DNA from 2 places in the Streptomyces sp. bgisy027 genome. Region 1 is predicted to be linked to the other one. Evidence: riboswitches for the same ligand, from Rfam matches in the RefSeq annotation. Region 1 holds a riboswitch; the other holds the start of a gene.
The links. A riboswitch is a leader RNA that binds a small molecule or an ion and turns the genes downstream of it on or off. The one in region 1 is predicted to bind glycine.
Positions count from the first base shown of each region.

Region 1 (3,818 bases):
GTGCAGGAGCCCAACGGGATCATGCCGCGGTCGAGCGCGTAGTCCCGGTCGGCCAGCCGGCGCAGGTAGCGCAGCATCGCCGTCTCGGAGCGGTACTGGTGGAAGACGGGGTGCGCGAGGTAGTCGTCGGTGCGCAGCAGCCCGTCCGTGAGCGCGTCCTCGGTGCCGGCGTCCAGCGCCTCGATGTCGCCCTCGACCCCGAACGCCGTCCATACGGCGCCCAGCTGGGCCCGCAGCGTGGTCTCGTCGCAGGCGACGGAGACGTGGTCGGCGTCGACGAGGCGCAGGTTGACGCCGTTCTCCCGGGCGGCGGCGACGACCTCGGCGGCCTTTCCGGGCACCCGCACGGTCAGCGTGTCGAAGTAGGAGCCGTGCACGACCTCGACTCCGCCGGCCGCGAGGCCCGCGGCGAGGATCGAGGCGTACCGGTGGGTCCGCCGCGCGATGCTCCGCAGCCCGTCGGGCCCGTGGTACACGGCGTACATACCGGCCATCACGGCGAGCAGCACCTGGGCCGTACAGATGTTGCTGGTGGCCTTCTCCCGGCGGATGTGCTGCTCACGGGTCTGGAGCGCCAGCCGGTAGGCCTTGTTGCCGTCGGCGTCCACGGACACGCCCACGAGCCGCCCCGGCAGGCTGCGCGCGAACTTCTCGTGGACGGCCATGTAGCCGGCGTGCGGGCCGCCGAAGCCCATCGGCACGCCGAAGCGCTGCGTCGTACCGATCGCGATGTCCGCCCCGAGCTCACCCGGCGACTTGAGCAGCGTCAGCGCGAGCAGGTCGGCGGCGACGGTGACGAGGGCACCGAGCTCGTGCGCCTGGTCGATGACCGGCTTGATGTCCCGTACGACACCGGAGGCGCCGGGGTACTGCAGGAGCACGCCGGTGATCTCACGCGAGGCGACCTCGGCCGGAATGCCCTCGCTGAGGTCGGCGACGACGATCTCCACGCCGGTCGGCTCGGCGCGGGTCTCGATCACGGCGATGGTCTGCGGAAGCACGTCCGCATCGACCAGGAACAGGCCCTTCTTGTTCTTGCCCATGCGCCGGGACAGCGCCATGGCCTCGGCGGCGGCCGTCCCCTCGTCGAGCAGGGAAGCACCGGAGGTCGGCAGCCCGGTCAGCTCGGCGACCACCGTCTGGAAGTTCAGCAGGGCCTCGAGACGGCCCTGGGAGATCTCGGGCTGGTACGGCGTGTAGGCCGTGTACCAGGCGGGGTTCTCCATGACGTTCCGCAGGATGACCGGCGGGGTGAAGGTCCCGTAGTACCCGAGCCCGATCATCGAGTCCAGCACCTGGTTGCGGTCGGCCAGCGACCGCAGCTCGGCCAGCACCTCCGCCTCGGTGCGGGCTCCCGGCAGGTCCAGCGAGTCGGCGTTCTTGATCACGTCCGGCACCGCGGCGGCGGTGAGCTCGTCGAGGGAGCCGTACCCGACCTGGGCGAGCATCTTGGCCCGGGCCTCATGATCGGGACCGATATGACGCTGCTCGAAGGGGATTCCCTGCTCGAGCTCGGAGAGCGGAATGCGGTGGGCGGTCATTGCGGAGGCCTCCTGGTCTGACGACCTTCGAGGGGCACCACGGCGCGGGTACCCGGACGGCCTCCCCCTCTGTCATCTCAACCTGAGAGCTTCACCGGACCGCCCGAAGGCCGTCGGCTTTCACCGTCGGTGAGAGCGGAAGCCGTCGACACCCGCTCTGCTTTCCAGAGTGACCTCGTCCGTGCGGTACGTGAGCCTGAGAGATTCCGGGGAGGATTTGCTCCTTCGGCGCCTCCGGTGTTCTCCGGAGGACTCTCCCGCACGGGGTCAGCAGCCGCTAGAAAGCCTACCAGCGAGGTCGCCGCACGGACCTTCGAGTGGCCGCTCTCACCATTCTGCCTTTTCGTAGTGCTTACGGATGAGTTGCGACCAAGTGGAGGGCCCGTGCAGACCGACATCGATCCGCGCAATCTGATCGGCCGCAAGGCCTTCGACCGCAACGGCACCAAGATCGGCACCATCGACGAGGTCTATCTCGACGACGCGACCGGAGTGCCGGAATGGGCGGCGATACGCACCGGCCTGTTCTCCCGCGACGCCTTCGTCCCCCTGGAGCCCAGCGAGCTGGTGGAGGGCACCCTCCGCATCCCCTTCGACCGCGCCCTGATCAAGGACGCACCCGATTTCGGAGTGGGCCGCCATCTGTCCCCCGAACAGGAACTCCAGCTCTACCACCACTACGGCCTCGACGTGGCGTCCCCGCCACCTCCCCCCGACCGGGACTTCGGCAACCTGGCCCCCACGGAACCCCCCAACGACAACGACCCCACGACCCCCCACCCCTGACCAGCTCAGACCCCACCGGCCACAGCCCCCTCAGATGCCCCCGCCGTGCCAGATCCCCCACTTCCCGCAACACCCCGGCTTCCCCCACTCCCTCCGGGCCGCTCCTCCACCAGGGGCAACGGCTCCACCGCCGCCAGGCCCGGATCCTCCACCCGAAACGTCCGCACCCGCCCCGGCGCCGAGCCAGGCGTCTCGAACCGCACGGTCACCCGCCCGAGCCCACTCCCCTGCACCCACCCGTGCCCGTACTCGGCATGCCGCACATCGTGCCCGGCCAGCCACCTCCGCTCGCCCGGCCCTTCCTCCCCCCGCGCCACGGCCACCGCCTCCGCGCCGTCCTCCCCGCCCTCCACCGGCTGCTGCTCCCCCAGCTCCCCCGCGGCCTGAGCGAACAGATCCTCCTGCGTGTAGTCGGCAAGGCCGCTGACCCCGACCCCCAGCAGCCGCACCCCACCCGTCGTGTCCACGGACTCCAGCAGCCGAGCGGCGGCCTCCCGCACCACCGCCGGATCATCCGTCGGCCCCCGCAACGTCTCGGACCGCGTCAGGGTCGAGAAGTCGTACCGCCGCACCTTCAGCACGATGGTCCGCCCCGACAGCCCGGCGCCCCGCAACCGCCGCACACAGCGATCGGCCAGCCGCTGCACCTCCAGCCCGACCCGCACCCGGTCGTGGATGTCCACGTCGTACGTGTCCTCGACCGACACGGACTTGGTCTCCCGCTCGGCCACCACGGGCCGCTCGTCGTGCGCCAGCGCCATCGCGTACAGCGCATGCCCATGGGCCTTGCCCAGCAGCCGGACCAGCTCGTCCTCACCGGCCTCGGCGATCTCCTCGACCGTATGGATACCGGCCCGCCGCAGATGGTCCCCCGTCGCCGGCCCCACACCCGGCAGCGTGCGCACCGACATCGGCCCCAGCATCGCCCGCTCGGTCCCCGGCTCGATCAGCACCAGCCCATCCGGCTTGGCCTGCTCGGAGGCGATCTTCGCGAGCATCTTGGACGCGGCCAGCCCCACCGATCCCGCAAGCCCCGTGGCGGCCCGTATGTCGCCGCGCAGCTTCGCCCCCACCAGCCGCGCCGACGAGTCGTCCCAGGCCGCTCCCCCGGCCTCCAGATCCACGAACGCCTCGTCCAGGCTCAGCGGCTCCACCAGCGGCGACAGCTCCCGCAGCAGCCCCATCACCTGCTCGCTGATGTCGCGGTAGATCCCGAACCGCGGCACGAGATACGCGGCGTTCGGCGCCAGCCGCCGCGCCTGCGCCATCGGCATCGCCGAGTGCACCCCGAACACCCGGGCCTCATAGGAAGCGGTGGCGACGACTCCACGCGGCCCGAGCCCGCCCACGATCACGGCTTTCCCACGCAGGCTCGGCTTGGATGCCTGCTCCACCGAGGCGTAGAAGGCATCCATGTCGAGATGCAGGATCGTGGGCGCGTTTCTCACATCTCCGATGCTGCCTCACGCCACTGACATTGATACTCGTAGC
Region 1 covers NZ_JBYIVZ010000020.1:152,252-156,069, forward strand. The annotation lists gene gcvP (aminomethyl-transferring glycine dehydrogenase) at 1-1,541, opposite strand, end outside; glycine riboswitch at 1,716-1,811, opposite strand; gene AC3ETA_RS22095 (PRC-barrel domain-containing protein) at 1,926-2,327, shown strand; gene AC3ETA_RS22100 (DNA polymerase IV) at 2,333-3,775, opposite strand.

Region 2 (3,818 bases), on a different contig from region 1:
GCAGCATGTGCTCGACCTGTCCGGTCGAGGTTGTGCCGCTCGCGCTCACGATGTACCGCCCCTTCGGGAAACATGGCTTGTGAGCCCAAGCTTAGGCGCTCCGCTGGGAGAGCCGGATGGAGCTCGGGTCCTATTGTGGGCTGCTTGCCGCGGGTCGTGGGTGGCTTGTCGCGCAGTTCCCCGCGCCTGTGGAGGGGCGCTGCCCCTGACGGGCGTCAGGAGTCGCGCGTGTAGAACGGCCGTACCTTCGCGCGCATCCACTCGATCACCGGGTCCTGGGCCACGTCCAGGAGGACCAGGTTGACCTGCCAGGGCAGGGGGGTGCGGGTGAGGGCTCGGGACAGTGCCTCGGTGGGGGCGGCGCGCAGGTCGCCCTCCCAGTGGGAGAGTTCGACGCCTATGAACATCACCGGGGCGGCCGTCTCGATCGCCGCAAGGCAGCGGCGGGCCGTCGCGACCACGCCGGTCGCGGCGAACTCGGCCGAGGCCGCGGCGAGGAAGTCGATCGGGTCCTCCTGCCAGTCCGGCTCGTAGAGCTTGACCCGGCCGCCGGAGGTGGAGCCGTCCAGCGGGGTGCGGCCCACCCGGCAGAGCTCGGCGACGGCCGCCGGGGGCAGCGGGACGCCGACCACGCCGTCCGGGTTCACGGCGATGCCCACGTGCGGCGGCAGGCCGCGCGCGAACTCCACGGCCGGGGCGACGGTGAACGCCATGTGGGAGCCGACGACCTGCCGGAACTGCTCCTCGGAGCTGAAGACCGGGACGTACCCCTGGCCCCCGATCTCCACCGTGGGCAGATCCAGCGGGCCGCTGTGCGGGCCGCCGCCGTTGGGCAGGGGCACCCACACGAAGCTGCGGCCCAGCACCTCGATGATCCGGCCGCCCGCCGAGGGCGTGCCGAGGGAGGAGGAGAGCACCTCCTCCAGTTCGTTGCCGGGCCAGCCTCCGTGCGGGTGGAGGTGGGCCCGGGCCGAGAAGTCCGCGGGGAGATCCGCTGGGAAGTCCATCTGTCTGACCGCCTGCTGTGAACCACGTCTGAGGCTCAGAAGGCTAGCCGGTGTCCGCCCCCGCCAGGGCTGCGGACCGTCAGCCCGCGAAACCGATCCGGCGCAGCACGTCCGCCGCGTCCCGGTCGATCAGCACCGCCGAACCGCAGCCCTGCGGCAGCTCGCCCTTCGCCGCCGAGCGCAGCAGCCGGGAGGCCGCTCGGCGGTGCCGCAGGAAGGCGTACCGCGAGACGCCCCGGCCGCGCTCGCGCTGGCCCTCCAGGGCGGTGCCCGGCGTCACGTCGAGGAGCAGCAGATGCAGGGTGCCGCCCCGGCGGCGCGCCGCGCGGGCCAGCCAGCCGCGCACCCAGGCCTGCGTGCCGCAGTCGTGCACGACGACGCCCTCGCCGGAGCGCAGCGCGCGGCGCAGCCCGGCGTAGTGCGCGAGGCGGACCAGGGGGCGGTAGACGGCGTACGGGAGGAAGCCCGGCATCCGGGCGTCCCAGCGGTCCCGGGTGTCCTGGGAGTCGATGCGCAGACCCTTCACCGTCCGCCGCATGAGCGTCGACTTGCCGCTGCCGGGCAGGCCGGTGATCACGACGAGGTCCTTGGGGCCGAAGAGCAGCGCGTGCGGGCTGTGACCGGAGCGCTCGCGCAGATCCCGGACCACGGGCGCGGGGCACGCGACGTGCGCTTCGACACGGGGTGCCGCGCTCTGCTCGGGCAGCGCGACGCCCGAGGTCGTGGCGTACGCCGTGGTGCGGTTCACCGTCATCGTCCTCCTCCGGGGTCAGGAGTCCCCATCCCCACTGAGCGTAAAGAGAAGGTAATAGAGGATCTCTTCCTTTTCGTTCGCTTCCTGCCACAAGCCGGTTACAGACATGGCCTGCCCCCGACGGGGTCCGGCATGCAATGATGGCGGCGCCAACTGCATACCGGCCGTTTGAATCCGCGCGGGAGAGTTCCCAGCAGTGCATCGGTGCATCGCTGGGGCGCCGAAGGAGCAAGTCCCTCCCTTGAATCTCTCAGGCCCCGTTACCGCGCGGGCGAGGCACATCTGAAAAGCGGGTCGCTGTGTGCGCAGCGGCTCCACCCAAGGTGCAAGCCGTGATCACCGTCTTCGGGATCATGGCGAACCTCTCAGGTTCCGATGACAGATGGGGAGGAACGACCTCGCCTGTCATGCCTTTGGGAGACAACGGACCGATGAGCAGCACCGAATCCCGTCGTACCGCGCTCGATGCCCTGCATCGCTCGCTCGGCGCGACGATGACCGACTTCGCCGGCTGGGACATGCCCCTGCGCTACGCCTCCGAGCGCGACGAGCACAACGCCGTACGCACCAGGGCCGGCCTGTTCGACCTCTCGCACATGGGCGAGATCACCGTGACCGGCCCGGACGCGGCCCGGCTGCTGAACCACGCCCTCGTCGGCAACATCGCCTCCGTCGGCGTCGGCCGCGCCCGCTACACCATGATCTGCCAGGCCGACGGCGGCATCCTCGACGACCTGATCGTCTACCGGCTCGCCGAGACCGAGTACATGGTCGTCGCCAACGCCTCCAACGCCCAGGTCGTGCTCGACGCCCTGATGGAACGATCCGCCGGCTTCGACGCCGAGGTCCGCGACGACCGCGACGCCTACGCGCTGCTGGCCGTCCAGGGCCCCGAGTCCCCCGGCATCCTGAAGTCGCTGACCGACGCCGACCTGGACGGCCTGAAGTACTACGCCGGCCTGCCCGGCACCGTCGCCGGCGTCCCCGCGCTCATCGCCCGCACGGGCTACACCGGCGAGGACGGCTTCGAGCTGTTCGTGAAGCCGGAGCACGCCGTGCAGCTGTGGCAGGCGCTCACCGAGGCCGGCGAGGGCGTCGGCCTGGTCCCCTGCGGGCTCTCCTGCCGGGACACGCTGCGCCTGGAGGCGGGCATGCCGCTGTACGGCCACGAGCTGACCACCGCCCTGACCCCCTTCGACGCCGGGCTCGGCCGGGTGGTGAAGTTCGAGAAGGAGGGCGACTTCGTCGGGCGCGAGGCGCTCACCGAGGCCGCCGAGCGCGCCTCCCAGAACCCGCCGCGCGTGCTGGTCGGCCTGATCGCCGAGGGGCGTCGCGTCCCGCGTGCCGGGTACCCGGTCGTCGCCGGCGGCGAGGTCATCGGCGAGGTCACCTCCGGTGCGCCCTCCCCCACCCTGGGCAGGCCCATCGCCATGGCGTACGTCGACGCCGCGCACTCGGCGCCCGGCACCGCCGGGGTCGGCGTGGACATCCGGGGCAGCCACGAGCCCTACGAGGTCGTGGCGCTGCCGTTCTACAAGCGGCAGAAGTAGCGCCGCAAGAAGAGACTGACAGCGGCACACGTGCGTGACCCTGCGCACATCTCCGCTGATCACGCACGCATCCAGCGGTCCCTCATTCATCACCACTCCCGCGCGTACAGGAGAATTCAGGCCATGAGCAACCCCCAGCAGCTGCGCTACAGCAAGGAACACGAGTGGCTGTCGACCGCCGAGGACGGCGTCTCGACGGTCGGCATCACCGAGTTCGCGGCCAACGCGCTCGGCGACGTCGTCTACGCCCAGCTCCCCGAGGTCGGCTCGACCGTGACCGCGGGTGACACCTGCGGCGAGCTGGAGTCGACCAAGTCCGTCTCCGACCTGTACTCCCCCGTCACCGGTGAGGTCACCGAGATCAACGAGGACGTGGTGAACGACCCGGCGCTCGTGAACTCCGCCCCCTTCGAGGGTGGCTGGCTGTTCAAGGTCCGCATCACGGAGGAGCCGGCCGACCTGCTCTCCGCCGACGAGTACGTCGCCCACACCGCCGGCTGAGGAGTC
Region 2 covers NZ_JBYIVZ010000054.1:63,118-66,935, forward strand. The annotation lists gene AC3ETA_RS38655 (enhanced serine sensitivity protein SseB C-terminal domain-containing protein) at 1-49, opposite strand, end outside; gene AC3ETA_RS38660 (enhanced serine sensitivity protein SseB) at 216-1,007, opposite strand; gene AC3ETA_RS38665 (AAA family ATPase) at 1,087-1,761, opposite strand; glycine riboswitch at 1,931-2,037, shown strand; glycine riboswitch at 2,038-2,153, shown strand; gene gcvT (glycine cleavage system aminomethyltransferase GcvT) at 2,193-3,311, shown strand; gene gcvH (glycine cleavage system protein GcvH) at 3,435-3,812, shown strand.
Region 2: linked by a shared signal. The riboswitch ahead of gcvT (glycine cleavage system aminomethyltransferase GcvT) and the one ahead of gcvP (aminomethyl-transferring glycine dehydrogenase) in region 1 are both predicted to bind glycine.